Regions from separate parts of the Shinella sp. M27 genome, predicted to be linked through region 3. Evidence: predicted binding sites of a transcription regulator. Region 3 holds the regulator's gene; each other region holds the start of a gene.
What was found. Region 3 encodes PhoB, which activates phosphate uptake and scavenging genes when phosphate is short. Its sites were predicted from a motif close to TGTCATNNANCTGTCAT; they were not measured.

Region 1 (5,772 bases), on a different contig from region 3:
CGTCTCCTATGACCAGCTCGTGCAGAAGATCAAAGGCGAGCATATCGACAAGTCCTCGCGCTTCACCGACTGGAGCCGCCGCCCGCTCACCGACAAGCAGCTCGAATATGCGCTGGCCGACGTCACGCATCTTCGCGATGTCTATCTCGCACTGAAGGAGAAGCTCGACGAGGCCGGCCGCTCGCTGTGGCTGACCGAGGAAATGGCAGTGCTGGAATCGCGCGAGACCTATGACCTGCATCCCGACGATGCCTGGAAGCGGCTCAAGATGCGCGTCAAGAAGCCAATCGAGCTTGCCGTGCTGCAGAAGGTCGCCGCCTGGCGCGAGCGGGAGGCCCGCGGCCGCAACGTGCCGCGCTCGCGCATCCTGAAGGACGACACGATCTACGAAATCGCTCAGCAGCAGCCAGCCGACGCCGAGGCACTGGCGCGCCTGCGCACCATCCCCAAGGGCTGGGAACGCTCGCAATCCGGCACGGCGCTGCTCGAGGCCGTCGGCGAGGCGCTGGCGATCCCGAAGACCGATCTGCCCCGCCTGCCCCGCCAGAACCACGTTCCGGAAGGTGCTGCATCGGCCAGCGAAATGCTGAAAGTGCTGCTCAAGATCGTCTCGGAAAAAGAAGGCGTCGCCGCCAAGATCATCGCCAATTCCGACGATCTCGAAAAGATCGCCATCGAAGGCGAGGCCGCCGAGGTCGCCGCCCTTAAAGGCTGGCGCCGCGACCTCTTCGGCGAAACCGCCCTCAACCTCATCGGTGGCAAGGTGGCGCTCCGCTTCGTCGACAAGAAGATCGAGGCGGTAGAGATCTGATCCCGCAATCCTTGCATCGAAAACAAAAAGGGCGGCCTCGGGCCGCCCTTTGTCTTTCCAGCGAAGGTCAGCTTAGAGGATAAAATCCGTGCTCTTCAGCGTGATCAGCGCATCGATGCTGAGAGTGAAGTCGGCGGTGCCATCGCCATTGACGTCGCCCTGAACAAACGTGTCGCCGCTCTTCTGGAAATAGCGCAGTTCGCCGGCCACATCGTGGAAGGCTGCCGTACCGATGAACTTGAAAGCCGCGCTTCCCGCAGCGGAGCCATTGGCGTCGATTGCCGACAGGCCGATCTTGTCGCTTCCCTGCGTGAAGTCGAGAATCTTGTCGCCCCTAGCGGCCGCGACCGTCTCGAAGACAAACGTATCGCCACCGCCGCCGCCCTTGAGGACGTTGACATCAGCGCTGGCGATGATCGTATCCTTACCGGAACCGCCGATAACGTTTTCGAAATTACGGATGTGGAAATTGCCCGCTCCGGTCTTCACCGTGGACTGGCCATCCAGATCGATCGTCAGCGCGCTGGTAAAAGCGGAGAAATTGACGGTGTCGATATCCTTGTCCGTCGTCTCCGTTATGCCTTCGCCGCCGTCGACGGTGACATGCTGGCCCTTGTCGGTCAGCGCTGCGAACTTGATCGTGTCGGCATCGCGCCCGAGCGATATGTAATCGGCACCGCCGGCGCCGAGCGTGACCTTGTCATTGCCGCGCCCCATATAGACGGCTCCAACCCAGGCATTGCCGCTGGTCGTGAGCGTGTCGGCGTCGCGGCCGAGATCCATGTTGCCGACTTCGCCGTCTCCGGTCACGGAAACGGAATCGTTACCTCGGCCCAGGCCGATGTAGCCCACCCAATAACCGACCGTCACCTTCTCGATGCTGCCGCCGCCGACGATCGTTCCCACATCGGCATTCTTCAGGGTGATGGTGTTCGTTCCCTCGGTATAGACGGTGATGGAATCCATCGATATGCGGTTGTCGTCGGTCGTTCCATTTGACAAGTCGGTGATAGTGACGCTGGCATCCCCACTGAAGCGCAACAGCCCGGTGTGCCAGCTGTTACCGGTAAGCTTCAGCGTCACCGTGCGCGGCGACGCGGCATCAGGCGCCCAAAGATCCAGGTTGTTGAGCCAGCGGTCGAACCATTCGAAAGTATCGCCGCCGATACCGAACGTGGTGGATCCATTGAGTGTCACGCTTACATTGGAATTGACAGTGGTCATGTCATTGTCTCCCGCTCATCGGCCCATAGCCGCCTGAAGGCTTGGGCGTTGTTCTTGAGGTCGATCCCCGATCGCCGTGAAAAAAGGATGTCCGCAGGGGACGCCGTCAGGCGTAACGGAGCGGAACATCTTTCCTTCAATTTACCTGAAATTAACGCAAACTCCACCGGCAATTGAAGAAGACATTCCTGAAACAGGAAATACAAATGTGGATTTTTCTGGGGATATACAGGCTGTCGACGCCGCGAAGGTCCATCCGGAGGCCGATTGCCTCCAAATGCATCGCCACAAGTTCTTGTTTCGTCACGAAAACGACAAGCAACTGTCAAGCGGCAGTCATCCGCAGCCCCTATCAAACGGCCTCGCTTTTAGAACCCCGAGGACGATATGACCAAACATCTTTTCACCACCGCCGCCCTTTCGCTTCTGATGATGACCGCAGCCTTCGCCGCGGAAAAGGAATTTCCGGCCACGCTGAAGGCCCATGCCATCCTTCCGGCCAATACGATCCTCGCGGCACCCGCCGACACCGCCGACTATCTCAAGACCTCGGGCAAGTTCTCGACGGCCGACCGCAGGCGAGTCGATGCGCTCGGTACCGTCATGGGCAAGGACGGCGTGCGCGAGACCGGTCTTTCGCTGCCCTTCGACGGCCAGCCGATGCAGGGTTTTTCCGGCATCAAGGCCATGGACGACGGCTCGTTCTGGACGCTGTCCGACAACGGTTTCGGCAACAAGCTGAATTCCACCGATGCGATGCTGATGATCCACAATGTGCGTTTCGACTGGGACAAGGGCACGATGGAACCCGTCAAGACCGTGTTTCTCTCCGACCCGAACAAGAAGGCGCCTTTCCCGATCGTCATGGAAGGTGCCGAGAAGCGCTATCTGACGGGCGGTGATTTCGACGTGGAATCCATCCAGCCGGTCGCCGATGGTTTCTGGATCGGTGAGGAATTCGGCCCCTACATCCTGAAGTTCGACCTTGAGGGCAAACTCACCGATGTCATCGCCACGGAGGTTGACGGCAAGCCGGTCACCTCGCCCGACAATGCGACGCTTACCGTACAGGCCGACCCGTCGAAGAAGATGCCGGCCTTCAACGTCAAGCGCTCCGGCGGTTACGAGGGCCTTGCGCTCTCGAAGGACGGTTCGAAGCTCTATGGTCTGCTGGAAGGCCCGATCTGGATCGACAGCGAAAGCGTCGAGCAGGCCGACGGCCGTCCGGCGCTGCGCATCATCGAGCTCGACGTCGCTTCCAAGGCCTGGACGGGTCGCAGCTGGCTCTATCCGCTCGCCGAAGGCGGCGAGGCGATCGGCGATTTCAACATGCTGGACGAAACGACCGCCCTCGTGATCGAGCGCGACAACGGCGCCGGCACAGCCGACAAGGCCTGCGCCGATCCCAAGGACCCGAAGCCGGATTGCTTTGCCATCGCCTCGAAGGTCAAGCGCATCTACAAGATCGCCATGACCGACGAGAACGCCGGCAAGGCGGTGCGCAAGATCGGCTATATCGATCTCCTAAAGATCGCCGATCCCGATAACAAGAAGCGCCAGGGCGGCGGCGACGGTTTCTACGACATGCCGTTCGTAACGATCGAAAACGTCGACCGCGTGGACGAGACGCATATCATCGTCGGCAACGACAACAACCTGCCTTTCTCGGCCGGCCGCGCGCTGGACAAGGCCGACGGCAACGAATTCGTGCTGCTCGAAGTTGGCGATTTCCTGAAGGCCGAGTAATCGGCAGTCGGCGGCGTCTTGTGGCGCCGCCGTTCCCTTCCGCTTAGCGCGGATCGACCAGTTGCAAGATCAGCTGATGCACATTGCCGCCGTCGCTCAGTTCGACTGTGTCGAAATCGCGGCTGCGGGCGCGCTGGGCGTCTGAGAGTTCGCCGAGGCGGGCCTGGAGTTGCGGGCGGATCTTCTGGCAGTTCGGGTCGTTCTCGACCGTCATGCCGACGCTCATCGCCTCGATCTGCTTGACCATGTCCTTGATGAAATCGCCGTGGATTTTTTCATGCGCGGTGACGCCCGCGATAAAGGTGTCCCAGCGGCCTTTCAGCGGCTCGGAGAGTTTCGATTTCAGCTTGGGTAGCGTGTAGGTGATAATCAGCTTCGGCTTGTTGACCGTGATGACACAGGCGTCGCCCTGGCGCTCGTATTTGCGCGTCCAGGTCAGCTTGAAGCCGGTATGGGCGATGACGCGGGCAACGCCCAGCTTCGGGCCGCGCTCGCCGATCGACTGATAGATTTCGAGGCCCGTGCTTCCCTGCACCGTGTAGGGCTCGACGCGCTCGGTTGCCTGCCAATCCTGCGCGGCGGCATGGCCGGAAAGGAAGAGGCTGGCGGCGAAGATCAGTCGAAGCGGGGTCCGCATGGAAAACCCTACAGGAACTTGAAGGCAAGCCGCTTGCCGGTGAGCTTGGCAAGCTGCTGCAGGCGGCCATCAAGGCGTTCGCCGGCGAGTTCGGAGAATTCCGACGGGACGACCAATTCGAGATCGACATTCGGATCGTCCGCCTTGCGGAAGGCCAGATGCGGCACGACGCCCGGCATGGAGGCCGAGAACAGATAGACGATGCGCAGCAGGCCGCCGACGAGCTTGGCGAGCTCGCGCAGGCGCGGCGTCGCGATGCCGGCGAGCGAGCTGCTGACGGCGTCGTCGTTCAGGCCTTCGAAGCGGTAATAGTTGGCGAGCGCGATGAAGGCGCGGCCGGGATGGGTGATGCCGATGAACGTGCCGTGCGCGATGAGGTTCAGCGCCTGCAGGCCGCGATAATCCGGATGCGCGCGCCAGCTGATATCGGCGAGCAGGCAGGCGGCTTCGCGGTAGCGATGCTCTTCGTCAGTCTCGGTGATGCCGAAGAGCGGCATCATGCGGCCGGTCCAGGCGGCCAGTTCGCGGGCGTGCTCGGGCGAGCGGGCGCGCAGGATGGCAAGCTCGCTGGCCGCAGCCAGCAACGGATCGCGCGCCTTTTCCCGGTCGGCGAGCAGCGAATAGAGATAGCCCTCACGCACGCCCTGGGCGGAAAAGAAGACCCGCGAGGGCTTCATGATGGCGATCGTCTCCTGCATGGCGACGGCGCCGAACGGCAGGAGGTTGCGGCGGCTCTTGGAAATCGCGCTATAGGCAGAATCTTTCTGGTCCTTGGCGGTGACGATATCCGTCAGGAAATCCATGGCATCGGAGAAGCCGAGTTCGTAGCCCTGGATCATATGCAGCGGATAGTTCTGCATTTCCATATGCAGCGCGCCGATGGCGCGCCAGGTGCCGCCGACGGCATAGAAGGCGCGGCCCGCACCCTTCTTCAAGAGATCGGCATTGCGCAGATATTTGCGCGCGACGATGCGGGCCTGTGCGGCCGAGCCGCCTGATGCTTCCGACAGACGGATGCCGCCAAGCGGCAGAGTGATGCCCTTGCCGACCTGCACGCCGGCAATATCGACCAGTTCCAGCGAGCCGCCGCCGAGGTCGCCGACGATGCCGTCGGTATCGGCAAAGCCGCTGACGATGCCGAGCGCGGAGAAATAGGCCTCCTCCTCGCCGGTCAGCACGCGCACCTTCTGGCCGAGGATCATTTCCGCCCGGTGGATGAAATCGGGGCCGTTTTCCGCCTCGCGCGCCGCGGCGGTCGCCAGCGCATACATGGTGGAGGTCCGCGCCTGCCAGGAGAGAGCCTTGAAACGATGCAGCGCGGCCAGCGCGCGGTCGACGCTTGCCTCGTCCATGC
Region 2 (5,772 bases), on a different contig from region 3:
GACATTTCGTGACTGGTCGCCTTGGCCTTAAAAGGTCATGATGATGAACCTTCCGCTGCTTCGACAAGGCGTTGCGAAACGTTATCAGTCGAGCGAAGATGGAAGACTTCGATTCTGTGTCTCGCGTAGGCTCCGGCAGCTTTGCCGGAGGAAGGCCGCAAGTTCCGCGACAGCGCGGAGGACTAGACTTCCTGTCGTTGGTTCGTCTTGTCCGCAGTGGAGTGGGGCACTCCGCAACCGGGCTTGAAAATACGTCAACCGCACGCCACTTGTGGATGGAAAAGATCGCCGGCCCGGTGTCCCCAGACACCGACAGGACCGGTTCCCGGAAACGGGACGTTTGAAAGGAAATGACATGACGAAGAAGACGTCTGCGCCGCAAGATTCCACGGCCTTCCCGGTCCTGCCCCTGCGCGACATCGTGGTGTTCCCGCACATGATCGTGCCGCTGTTCGTCGGTCGCGAAAAGTCGATCCGCGCGCTGGAAGAGGTGATGGGCACCGACAAGCAGATCATGCTTGCCACCCAGATCAACGCTTCCGACGACGATCCGGAGACCGACGCCATCTACCGCATCGGCACCGTCGCCAACGTTCTCCAGCTCCTGAAGCTGCCCGACGGCACCGTCAAGGTTCTGGTCGAGGGCCGCGCCCGCGCCGAAATCGACGGCTATACCGACCGTGAAGAATTCTACGAGGCGATGGCCCATGTCCTGGCCGAGCCGGACGAAGACCCGGTCGAGATCGAAGCGCTGTCGCGCTCGGTCGTCTCCGAGTTCGAAAACTACGTAAAGCTCAACAAGAAGATTTCGCCCGAAGTCGTCGGTGCCGCGAGCCAGATCGAGGATTACTCGAAGCTCGCCGACACGGTCGCCTCGCACCTCTCCATCAAGATCGTCGAGAAGCAGGAAATGCTCGAGACGACCAGCGTCAAGCTGCGCCTGGAAAAGGCGCTCGGCTTCATGGAAGGCGAGATTTCGGTTCTGCAGGTCGAAAAGCGCATCCGCTCGCGTGTCAAACGCCAGATGGAGAAGACCCAGCGCGAATACTACCTCAACGAACAGATGAAGGCGATCCAGAAGGAGCTCGGCGACGGCGAGGACGGCCGCGACGAGATGGCCGAACTGGAAGACAAGATCTCCAAGGTCAAGCTTTCCAAGGAAGCCCGCGAAAAGGCCGACGCGGAACTGAAGAAGCTGCGCCAGATGAGCCCGATGTCGGCGGAAGCCACCGTCGTGCGCAACTATCTCGACTGGCTGACGGGTATTCCGTGGGGCAAGAAGTCGAAGATCAAGACCGACCTCAACGCTGCGGAAAAGGTCCTCGACGAGGATCACTTCGGCCTCGACAAGGTCAAGGAGCGTATCGTCGAATATCTCGCCGTGCAGGCCCGCTCGACCAAGATCAAGGGCCCGATCCTGTGCCTCGTCGGCCCTCCGGGCGTCGGCAAGACCTCGCTCGCCAAGTCGATCGCCAAGGCGACCGGCCGCGAATATATCCGCATGGCGCTCGGCGGCGTTCGCGACGAAGCCGAAATCCGCGGTCACCGCCGCACCTATATCGGCTCGATGCCCGGCAAGGTCATCCAGTCGATGAAGAAGGCCAAGAAATCCAACCCTCTCTTCCTGCTCGACGAGATCGACAAGATGGGCATGGATTTCCGCGGCGACCCGTCTTCGGCCCTGCTCGAGGTGCTGGATCCGGAACAGAACTCGACCTTCATGGATCACTACCTGGAAGTCGAATACGACCTGTCCAACGTCATGTTCGTGACGACGGCGAATACGCTGAACATTCCGGCTCCGCTTATGGACCGCATGGAAGTCATCCGCATCGCCGGCTACACCGAAGAGGAAAAGCTGGAAATCGCCAAGCGGCACCTGCTGCCCAAGGCGATCCGCGACCACGCGCTGCAGCCGAAGGAGTTTTCGGTCACCGACGGCGCGCTGATGGCGGTCATCCAGCAGTACACCCGCGAAGCGGGCGTGCGTAACTTCGAGCGTGAACTGATGAAGCTCGGCCGCAAGGCGGTCACCGAGATCATCAAGGGCAAGGCGAAGAAGGTCGAGGTCACGGCTGACAACATCCATGACTTCCTCGGCGTCCCGCGCTTCCGCCACGGCGAAGCCGAGCGTGAGGATCAGGTCGGTGTGGTCACGGGACTTGCTTGGACGGAAGTCGGCGGCGAGCTGCTCACCATCGAAGGCGTCAGCCTGCCGGGTGGCAAGGGCCGCATGACGGTCACGGGCAACCTGAAGGACGTGATGAAGGAATCGATTTCGGCAGCGGCATCCTACGTCCGCTCGCGCGCCGTCGATTTCGGCATCGAGCCGCCGCGCTTCGACAAGACCGACATCCACGTGCACGTGCCGGAAGGCGCGACGCCGAAGGATGGTCCGTCGGCCGGTATCGCCATGGCGACCGCCATCGTTTCCATCATGACCGGCATTCCGGTCTCGAAGGATATCGCGATGACGGGCGAAGTGACGCTGCGCGGTCGGGTCCTGCCGATCGGCGGCCTGAAGGAAAAGCTGCTCGCGGCTCTTCGCGGCGGCATCAAGAAGGTGCTGATCCCGGAAGAGAACGCCAAGGACCTGGCCGACATTCCGGACAATGTGAAAAACAACATGGAGATCGTCCCGGTCTCGCGCATGGGCGAGGTCATCCAGCACGCCCTGCTGCGCAAGCCCGAGCCGATCGAATGGGACAGTGCTGCGGCAGAAGCTGCCCGTGTTCCGGCGGTCGAATCGACCGAAGACGGCACCGGCGCAATCGCGCATTGAGCCTTAATGCCGGGTGAAACGCCCGGCATTTTGGAGCAAAACAGGAAAAGACCGGCCTTGCGGCCGGTCTTTTTCGTTGAAAAACGTGTGTAAACCCCGGATTCTCAGGGGATTGCGACGAAATATTCTTGCGAGGCGAGGGGCGATGCGTATTCTGCCCCCGACTTGTATGAGTCGTTTCAAACCGTATGAAAGGGGTGGAAACATGAACAAGAATGAACTCGTATCCGCGGTCGCCGAGAAGTCTGGCCTCTCCAAGACGGACGCAGCATCTGCTGTCGACGCCGTTTTCGAAACGATCCAGGGCGAACTCAAGAACGGTGGCGACGTTCGTCTCGTCGGTTTCGGCAATTTCTCCGTGTCGCGTCGTGAAGCTTCGAAGGGCCGCAACCTTTCGACCGGCGCCGAGATCGAGATCCCGGCTCGCAACGTGCCGAAGTTCTCGGCCGGCAAGGGCCTGAAGGACGCCGTCAACGGCTGATCCCAAACCAGTGCGGTAGCCCCAGGCATTTGAGCCCGGGGCTCGCATTGTGTCGCAGATCTGAAGTTCCGCAGCGTCCCGGACGCGTTCTCGCGACGCGCGGCGCCGCAGGGCAGAGCGGTCATCCACTCCGCCGCAAATCCTGAATTTCAGGCTCGGGGTCCGGTTCATCCGGGCCCCCTTTTGTTTGGCGGCTGTGCGTGTGGAACCGTCGCTGAAGTGTCATGCGCCTGTAACATGAAAGCCTCAGAACCGCCCGGTTCCAAGAAACCGGATTCCGGAGGATTTCATGAAAACCCGTTCCCTCACCGCGGCGCTGGCCGCGGTTCTCGCCGCATCGGTGGCCTCTGCCGCCAGCGCCGAGCCCGTATTCAATCGCATTGCGTCCTTCGCCGTTGCCGATAACCTGCCCGAGGGCAAGGACAAGGCGACGCCGACGTCGGCGGAAATCATCGCCGCCTCCGAAGACGGCAACACGCTCGTCTATTCCGACAGCCCGAACAAGGCGATCGGCATCATCGACATCACCGACGCCAGGGCCCCGAAGGCCGGCGGCTCCGTCACCTTCGAAGGCGAGCCGACATCCGTTGCCGTTGCCGCTGGCAAGGCGCTGGTCGCCGTCAACACGCGTGAAAGCTTCGTCAAGCCGTCGGGCGTGCTCGCCCAGGTCGATCTCGTCTCTAAAAAGATCGACGCGACCTGCGACCTTGGTGGTCAGCCGGACTCGATTGCGCTGAACAAGGACAAGACCCTCGCCGCCATCGCCATTGAGAACGAGCGCGACGAAGACGTCAATGACGGCGACCTGCCGCAGATGCCGGCCGGCGACCTCGTGATCCTGTCGCTGAAGGACGGTGTCGTCGATTGCGGCTCGATCAAGCATGTCGCGCTGACCGGTCTGGCCGAAGTCGCCGGCGATGATCCGGAACCGGAATTCGTTTCCTTCAACAGCCAGGACGAAATCGCCCTGACGCTGCAGGAAAACAATCATATCGTCATCATCGACGGCAAGACGGCGACGGTGAAGACCCATTTCTCCGCCGGCACGGTCAGCCTGGAAGGCGTCGATACCAAGAAGGACGGCGCGCTGAAATTCACCGGTGACGTGAAGGACGTTGCCCGCGAACCCGACGCCGTGAAGTGGCTGGACGATGACCGTCTCGTCGTTGCCAATGAAGGCGACTGGAAGGGCGGCGCGCGCGGCTTCACCATCTTCGGCAAGGACGGCAAGGTCCTCTATGAGAACGGCACTGCCTTCGAGCGCGAGATCGCCAAAATCGGCCACTATCCAGACAAGCGCAACAAGAAGGGCGTCGAGCCGGAAGGCCTTGAGGCCGCCAAGTTCGGCGACGACAATCTGTTTTTCGTGCTCGCCGAGCGCGCGTCGATCGTCGGCGTCTACAAGGACACGGGTGCAGAGCCGCAGCTTCTCCAGCTCCTGCCGTCGGGCATCGCGCCGGAAGGCGCCGTCGCCATTCCGGGCCGCAACCTTTTCGTGACCGCCAACGAGGCCGATCTCGTCGAGGACGGCGGTGCGCGTTCGCATGTCATGCTCTACGAGCGTGCCGAAGGCGAGGCGACCTATCCGCAGATCGTCTCCACCGAGAAGGACGGCGAGCTTATCGGCTTCGGCGCCCTGTCGGGCCTCGCTCCTGTCAAGGACAAGCCGGGCATGATCGTCGCTGTCAACGACAGCTTCTACGCCTCGCAGCCGACGATCTTCACGATCGACGCCACCGCCAAGCCGGCGAAGATCGTCGATGCGCTGCGCATCACCCGCAACGGTGCCGCCGCCCAGAAGCTCGACAGCGAAGGCCTGACGCCGGATGGCGAAGGCGGCTACTGGCTTGCCAATGAAGGCGATGCCGACAAGCTCGTCGGCCATGCCATCATCCACGTGACCGAGAAGGGCGAGATCGACAAGGAAATCGCCATTCCCGCCGAGCTGCGCGCCCACGAAAAGCGCTTCGGCTTCGAAGGCATCACCAGCGTCGGCGAAGGCGACGACCTAACGCTCTGGATGGCCGTGCAGCGCGAATGGGGCGACGACGAGAAGGGCTTCGTGAAGCTCGTCTCCTACAAGCCGTCGTCCAAGGAATGGGGCGCCGTTCACTATCCGCTCGAAAAGACGGAAAGCGGCTGGGTCGGTCTGTCGGAAATCGCCGCGAACGGTGACTACGCCTATATCATCGAGCGTGACAACCTGATCGGCCAGGCGGCCAAGCTGAAGAAGCTCTACCGCGTCGCCCTTGCCGATCTGAAGCCGGCCAAGCTCGGCGGCGAACTCCCGGTCGTCAAGAAGGAAGAGGTTCGCGACCTCATTCCCGACCTCAAGGCCACCAACGGCTATGTCGTCGACAAGGTCGAGGGTTTTGCCATCGACGCCGCCGGCAACGGGTTCGTTGTCACCGACAATGACGGTGTGGACGATTCCTCCGGCGAAACGCTGTTCTTCGGCATCGGTCCGATCAACGCGATGTAAGGATCCGCGATCCGGCGCCTTTCCTTG
Region 3 (5,772 bases):
CATCATGGTGCTCCTCATCTTCCTCATCCTCATGAATGTTGGCGCCATCCTGTTGCGCCGCCGTTTCGAACGGCGCTGGTAGAAGGACCGATCCTATGAACATGATGTCAGAAGCAGCAGTCGAGAAAGCGCTGGACAAGAAAATGAACGACATTTCCTACAAGATGATCGGCAAGGACGTTTCGGTCTATTACGGCGACAAGCGCGCCCTCTACGACGTCAACCTGAACGTCCGCGAAAACACCGTGACGGCGCTGATCGGCCCGTCGGGCTGCGGCAAGTCGACCTTCCTGCGCACGCTCAACCGCATGAACGACACGATCGACGGCTGCCGCGTCACCGGCCGCATCACGCTCGATGCGGACGATATCTACGATCCGAACATCGACGTCGTCGAACTGCGCGCCCGCGTCGGCATGGTCTTCCAGAAGCCGAACCCGTTCCCGAAGTCGATCTACGAAAACGTCGCCTACGGCCCGCGCATCCACGGTCTTGCCAAGTCGAAGGCCGACATGGACGCCATCGTGGAGAAGAGCCTGCAGAAGGCGGGCCTGTGGAACGAGGTGAAGGACCGCCTGCAGGAAGGCGGCACGGGCCTCTCCGGCGGCCAGCAGCAGCGCCTGTGCATCGCACGCGCCGTCGCCGTCAGCCCCGAGGTCATCCTGATGGACGAGCCCTGCTCGGCGCTCGACCCGATCGCGACGGCCAAGGTCGAGGAGCTCATCCACGAGCTGCGCGCCAACTTCACCATCGTCATCGTGACGCACTCCATGCAGCAGGCGGCCCGCGTCTCGCAGCGCACCGCCATGTTCCACCTCGGCAACCTCGTCGAGGAGAACGACACCGACAAGATGTTCACCAACCCGGATGACCAGCGCACGCAGGACTACATCATGGGCCGCTTCGGCTGACGCTTCCGTCGCTGACGCCCCTGAAACCCGAGCGCATTAAGGACAGAACGATGTCATCGACCCATATTGTTTCGATTTACGACGAAGAACTGAAGTACCTCTCCCGCCGCATCTCTGAAATGGGCGGCACGGCCGAGCAGATGGTGGCGGATTCCGTCCGCGCCCTCGTCTCTACCGACGTGGCGCTGGCCCAGAAGGTCATTTCCGAGGATGTCATCCTCGACAATGCCGAGCGCCAGATCAACGAAAAGGCGATCGTCACCATCGCCAAGCGTCAGCCGATGGCGGCGGACCTGCGCGAAATCATGGGCACGATCCGCATCGCTGCCGAACTGGAGCGCGTCGGCGACCTCGGCAAGAACACCGCCAAGCGCGTGATTGCCGTGCAGAGCTCGGGCATGCCGCGCAAGCTCGCCCGGGGCCTGGAGCATCTCGCCGAACTCGCGCTGATGCAGCTCAAGGAAGTGCTCGACGTCTTCGCCACCCGCTCGGTGGACAAGGCCAAGGCGATCCGCGAGCGTGACGACGAGATCGACGCGATCTACACCTCGCTGTTCCGCGAACTCCTGACGTACATGATGGAAGACCCGCGTAACATCACGCCCTGCACGCATCTTTTGTTCTGCGCCAAGAACATCGAGCGCATCGGCGACCACGCGACCAACATCGCCGAAACCATCTACTACATGGCGACCGGCTCCCAGCCCGAGGGCGAGCGCCCGAAGGACGACACGTCGACATCGGTCGTCGCGGCCGACATCGCCGAAGCGTCCGAGTAAGTTTGAGCAGGAACCCTGTCCATGGTGCCCAGAATAGCCGTCGTGGAAGACGAGGAGGCGCTAAGCGTTCTCCTGCGCTACAATCTCGAAGCCGAGGGTTTCGAGGTCGATACGATCCTATCGGGTGACGAGGCGGAAATGCGCTTGCAGGAGCGCATGCCCGACCTCCTCATCCTCGACTGGATGCTGCCGGGCGTTTCCGGCATCGAGCTGTGCCGGCGCCTGCGCCAGCGGCCGGAAACAGAGCGCTTGCCGATCATCATGCTGACGGCGCGCGGCGAGGAGAGCGAGCGCGTGCGTGGCCTGGCCACCGGCGCGGATGACTATGTCGTCAAGCCGTTCTCGACGCCGGAGCTGGTTGCGCGCGTGCGCGCCATGCTGCGCCGTGCCAAGCCCGAGGTCGTCTCGACGGTGCTGCGCTGCGGCGATATCGAGCTCGACCGCGAGACGCATCGCGTCCACCGTCGCACCCGCGAGGTTCGCCTCGGCCCGACGGAGTTCCGCCTCCTGGAATTCCTGATGACCTCGCCGAGCCGCGTCTTCTCGCGCTCGCAGCTGCTGGACGGTGTGTGGGGACACGACATCTATGTCGACGAGCGCACCGTCGATGTGCATGTCGGCCGCCTGCGCAAGGCGCTCAATTTCGCCAACATGCAGGACGTCATCCGCACGGTCCGCGGCGCCGGCTATTCGCTGGAAACCTGAGCGACGCAATTCCTCCCAAGGACGGAAATGGGCCCTACGGGCCTGTTTGCGTTTTTGGGCTGCCCATCCATCGCCTCAAACAAAAACGGAGCCTTTCGGCTCCGCTTTCATTTCATATCGATTGCCGTCAGCGCATCCGGCGGCGCTCGGCCGAGGGCTGGTAGGCGAGGCGCTGGTGGTAGGTGCAGTAGGGCGAATTGTCAGGGGATTCGTTGCCGCAGAAATGGAAGTCGTCGTTCAGCGGATCGCCGATCGGCCACTTGCAGGTGCGCTCGGTGAGCTGCGTCAGTTCCAGCTTGCGCGACATCGGCACTACGACATTGTTGCCGTTGGCGGGAACCGGGAGCTGTTCGGCAACGGCCTCGAATTCCGTGTCCATGTCGTCCTTGGCGATCGCTGCCGGACGGGCTGCGGTGCGCGGCGTGACGGCACGGGCCTGGAAGGTCGCGGGGCGGGGGGCCGCCGGCGCCGGGCGCTTCGGGCGGGCGGCGGTCTGCGTGCCGCCGGCCTTGGCGCGGCCAGGCAGGTTGAGCCGGTGCACCTTGCCGATAACGGCATTGCGGCTGACGCCGCCGAGTTGCGCCGCGATCTGGCTCGCGCTCAAACCCTCGGCCCAGAGCTTCTTGAGTCTTTCGACGCGCTCGTCTGTCCAGTTCATGTTTTCGTCTCCGCTCGGCGTTCGATGCGGGAATCCCTCGTCGCGTCCCGGACAGATCCGGAACCTGAACGCCTTCAACTCTTTTGGTGACTAGTTCCGCCGCATGCAGTCTAGTAATTGGTCCTTAACCTAGAGACCGGTGGACTCTGTGACAAGAGTCGCAGGAATCGGCGCGAATCGATTTCGAGGTTTTCCCCAACTTGCTGGTCGGGTGTGACTCGATGGAGACACCTTCCGCGCGTGCCGTGAATCCTCACCCTGCGGGAGGTTCAGCGTCACTCGGGGTGCGATTTTGTTGACATCCCCAGGTGAAATGCCGATAGTGCCGCATGCCGCCGAAAGGCGGCTTTTGATTTTTCTGGAGCCCGGAAAAGTCAAGTGTCAGACGTCTTTTTTCGCATCTCTTTTCGGAGGATACGCGCCATGGCCGATGCCGCGCCGCTCTATGAAACCTATATGCGTGCGCCGCTCCGGTTCACGCGCGGGGAGGGCGTCTGGCTGATCGCCGAAGATGGCGAGCGATATCTCGATTTCGCCGCCGGCGTCGCCGTCAATTCGCTGGGCCATGCGCATCCTCATCTCGTTGCCGCGCTGAAGGATCAGGCCGACAAGGTCTGGCACCTGTCCAACCTCTATGAGGTGCCCGGCCAGGAAAGCCTCGGCCGCCGGCTGACCGACGCGACCTTCGCCGACAAGGTGTTCTTCACCAATTCGGGTGCCGAAGCGCTGGAATGCGCCATCAAGACCGCGCGCCGCTATCACTTCGCCAAGGGCCATCCCGGCAAGTTCCACATCCTCACCTTCGACGGCGCCTTCCACGGCCGCACCATCGCGACGATCGCGGCCGGCGGGCAGGAAAAGTATATCGAAGGCTTCGGCCCCAAGGCGCCGGGCTTCCTGAAGCTGCCCTTCGGCGATATCGCCGCCGTCAAGGATGCGATCACCGAGGAAACCGCCGGCATTCTGATCGAGCCGGTGCAGGGCGAGGGCGGCATCCGCCCCGTATCGAAGGAATTCATGCAGGAGCTGCGCCAGCTCTGCGACGAATACGGCCTGCTGCTGATCCTCGACGAGGTCCAGTCCGGCGTCGGCCGCACGGGCCGCCTCTTTGCCCATGAATGGGCGGGCGTGACGCCCGACATCATGGCGGTCGCCAAGGGCATCGGCGGCGGTTTCCCGCTCGGCGCCTGCCTTGCCACCAACGAGGCCGCCTCAGGCATGGTCGCCGGCACGCATGGCTCGACCTATGGCGGCAATCCGCTCGCCATGGCCGTCGGCAATGCCGTGCTCGACGTCGTGCTCGAAGACGGCTTCCTCGAACATGTGCGCGACGTGGCGCTGGTCTTCCGTCAGGGCCTTGCGGCGCTGAAGGATCGTTTCCCCGAGGTCATCGAGGATGTGCGCGGCGAAGGCCTGATGCTCGGCATCAAGGCGAAAATCCCCGTCGCCGACCTCCTGAAGGCCGTGCGCGCGGAAAAACTGCTGGGCGTGCCGGCCGGCGACAATGTGCTGCGGCTCCTGCCGCCGCTCACCGTCACCGCCGAAGAGGCACGCGAAGGGCTCGCCCGCATCGAGCGCGCAGCCGAAAAGCTGACGGCGGCGAAAGCCGCCTGATCAGAGACCGGGACAGACAGGACACATCATGGCCAAGCATTTCCTCGACCTTTCCGCCGTTTCGGAAAGCGATCTCCGCGTCATCATGGACGATGCGCACAAGCGCAAGGCAGCCAACAAGGCCGGCAAGGAAGAGCGACCGCTCGCCGGCAAGATGCTCGCGATGATCTTCGAGAAGCCCTCCACCCGCACGCGCGTCTCCTTCGATGTCGGCATGCGCCAGCTTGGGGGCGAGACGCTGTTCCTGTCGGGCACGGAAATGCAGCTCGGCCGCGCCGAGACGATCGGCGACACCGCCAAGGTTCTGTCGCGCTATGTCGATGCCATCATGATCCGCACGACGGATCACAACCGTCTGCTGGAGCTTGCCGAGCACGCCACCGTTCCCGTCATCAACGCGCTGACGGACCTGACGCATCCCTGCCAGATCATGGCCGACGTCATGACCTTCGAGGAGCATCGTGGTCTGGCCAAGGGCAAGACGTTCGCCTGGACCGGCGACGGCAACAATGTGCTGCATTCCTTCGTCGAGGGCTCCGCCCGCTTCGGCTACACGATGAAGATGGCCGTGCCGATGGGCTCGGAGCCCGACGACAAGATCCTCAACTGGGCGCGCGACAATGGCGGCAACATCCTGCTCGGCCATGATCCTGATGCCATCATCGACGGCGTCGATCTCGTCGTCACCGACTGCTGGGTCTCGATGAACCAGGAACACCGCGCCCGTGGCCACAACATCTTCCAGCCCTACCAGGTCAACAAGCAGCTGATGGCGCGCGCCGACAAGGATGCGCTGTTCATGCACTGCCTGCCGGCCCATCGCGGCGAGGAGGTGACGGACGAGGTCATCGACGGCCCGCAGTCCGTGGTCTTCGACGAGGCGGAAAACCGCCTGCACGCGCAGAAGTCGATCCTCGCCTGGTGCCTCGGCGCCGTCTGAGACGCGTCTTGAAAAATCGTGCCACCCGCACGATCTAGGGGCCATCACGAAGCGCCGGAAGGCGCTTTCTCTGGCGTATGCCCGCCCGGTATGGAATGATCGGGCAAGAGCGCGCTCAAATCACGGTAGAACGCCGGTCGAAAGCAGCCGGGCCCATGGCCCGGT

Region 1: ACOZK4_RS06750 (esterase-like activity of phytase family protein) is a predicted target of PhoB. The motif match lies at 2,359-2,375, and genes of this name have one in related genera.
Region 2: ACOZK4_RS05995 (esterase-like activity of phytase family protein) is a predicted target of PhoB. The motif match lies at 3,484-3,500, and genes of this name have one in related genera.

Annotation. Positions count from the first base shown of each region.
Region 1 covers NZ_JBLZPK010000014.1:294,465-300,236, forward strand. The annotation lists gene rnd (ribonuclease D) at 1-811, shown strand, start outside; gene ACOZK4_RS06745 (M10 family metallopeptidase C-terminal domain-containing protein) at 884-2,035, opposite strand; gene ACOZK4_RS06750 (esterase-like activity of phytase family protein) at 2,423-3,781, shown strand; gene ACOZK4_RS06755 (DUF922 domain-containing Zn-dependent protease) at 3,825-4,418, opposite strand; gene ppx (exopolyphosphatase) at 4,427-5,772, opposite strand, start outside.
Region 2 covers NZ_JBLZPK010000014.1:168,985-174,756, reverse strand. The annotation lists gene lon (endopeptidase La) at 356-2,782, shown strand; gene hupB (DNA-binding protein HupB) at 2,988-3,263, shown strand; gene ACOZK4_RS05995 (esterase-like activity of phytase family protein) at 3,553-5,745, shown strand.
Region 3 covers NZ_JBLZPK010000062.1:2,187-7,958, forward strand. The annotation lists gene pstA (phosphate ABC transporter permease PstA) at 1-82, shown strand, start outside; gene pstB (phosphate ABC transporter ATP-binding protein PstB) at 96-911, shown strand; gene phoU (phosphate signaling complex protein PhoU) at 962-1,690, shown strand; gene phoB (phosphate regulon transcriptional regulator PhoB) at 1,712-2,395, shown strand; gene ACOZK4_RS23660 (GcrA family cell cycle regulator) at 2,523-3,053, opposite strand; gene ACOZK4_RS23665 (aspartate aminotransferase family protein) at 3,477-4,667, shown strand; gene argF (ornithine carbamoyltransferase) at 4,696-5,607, shown strand.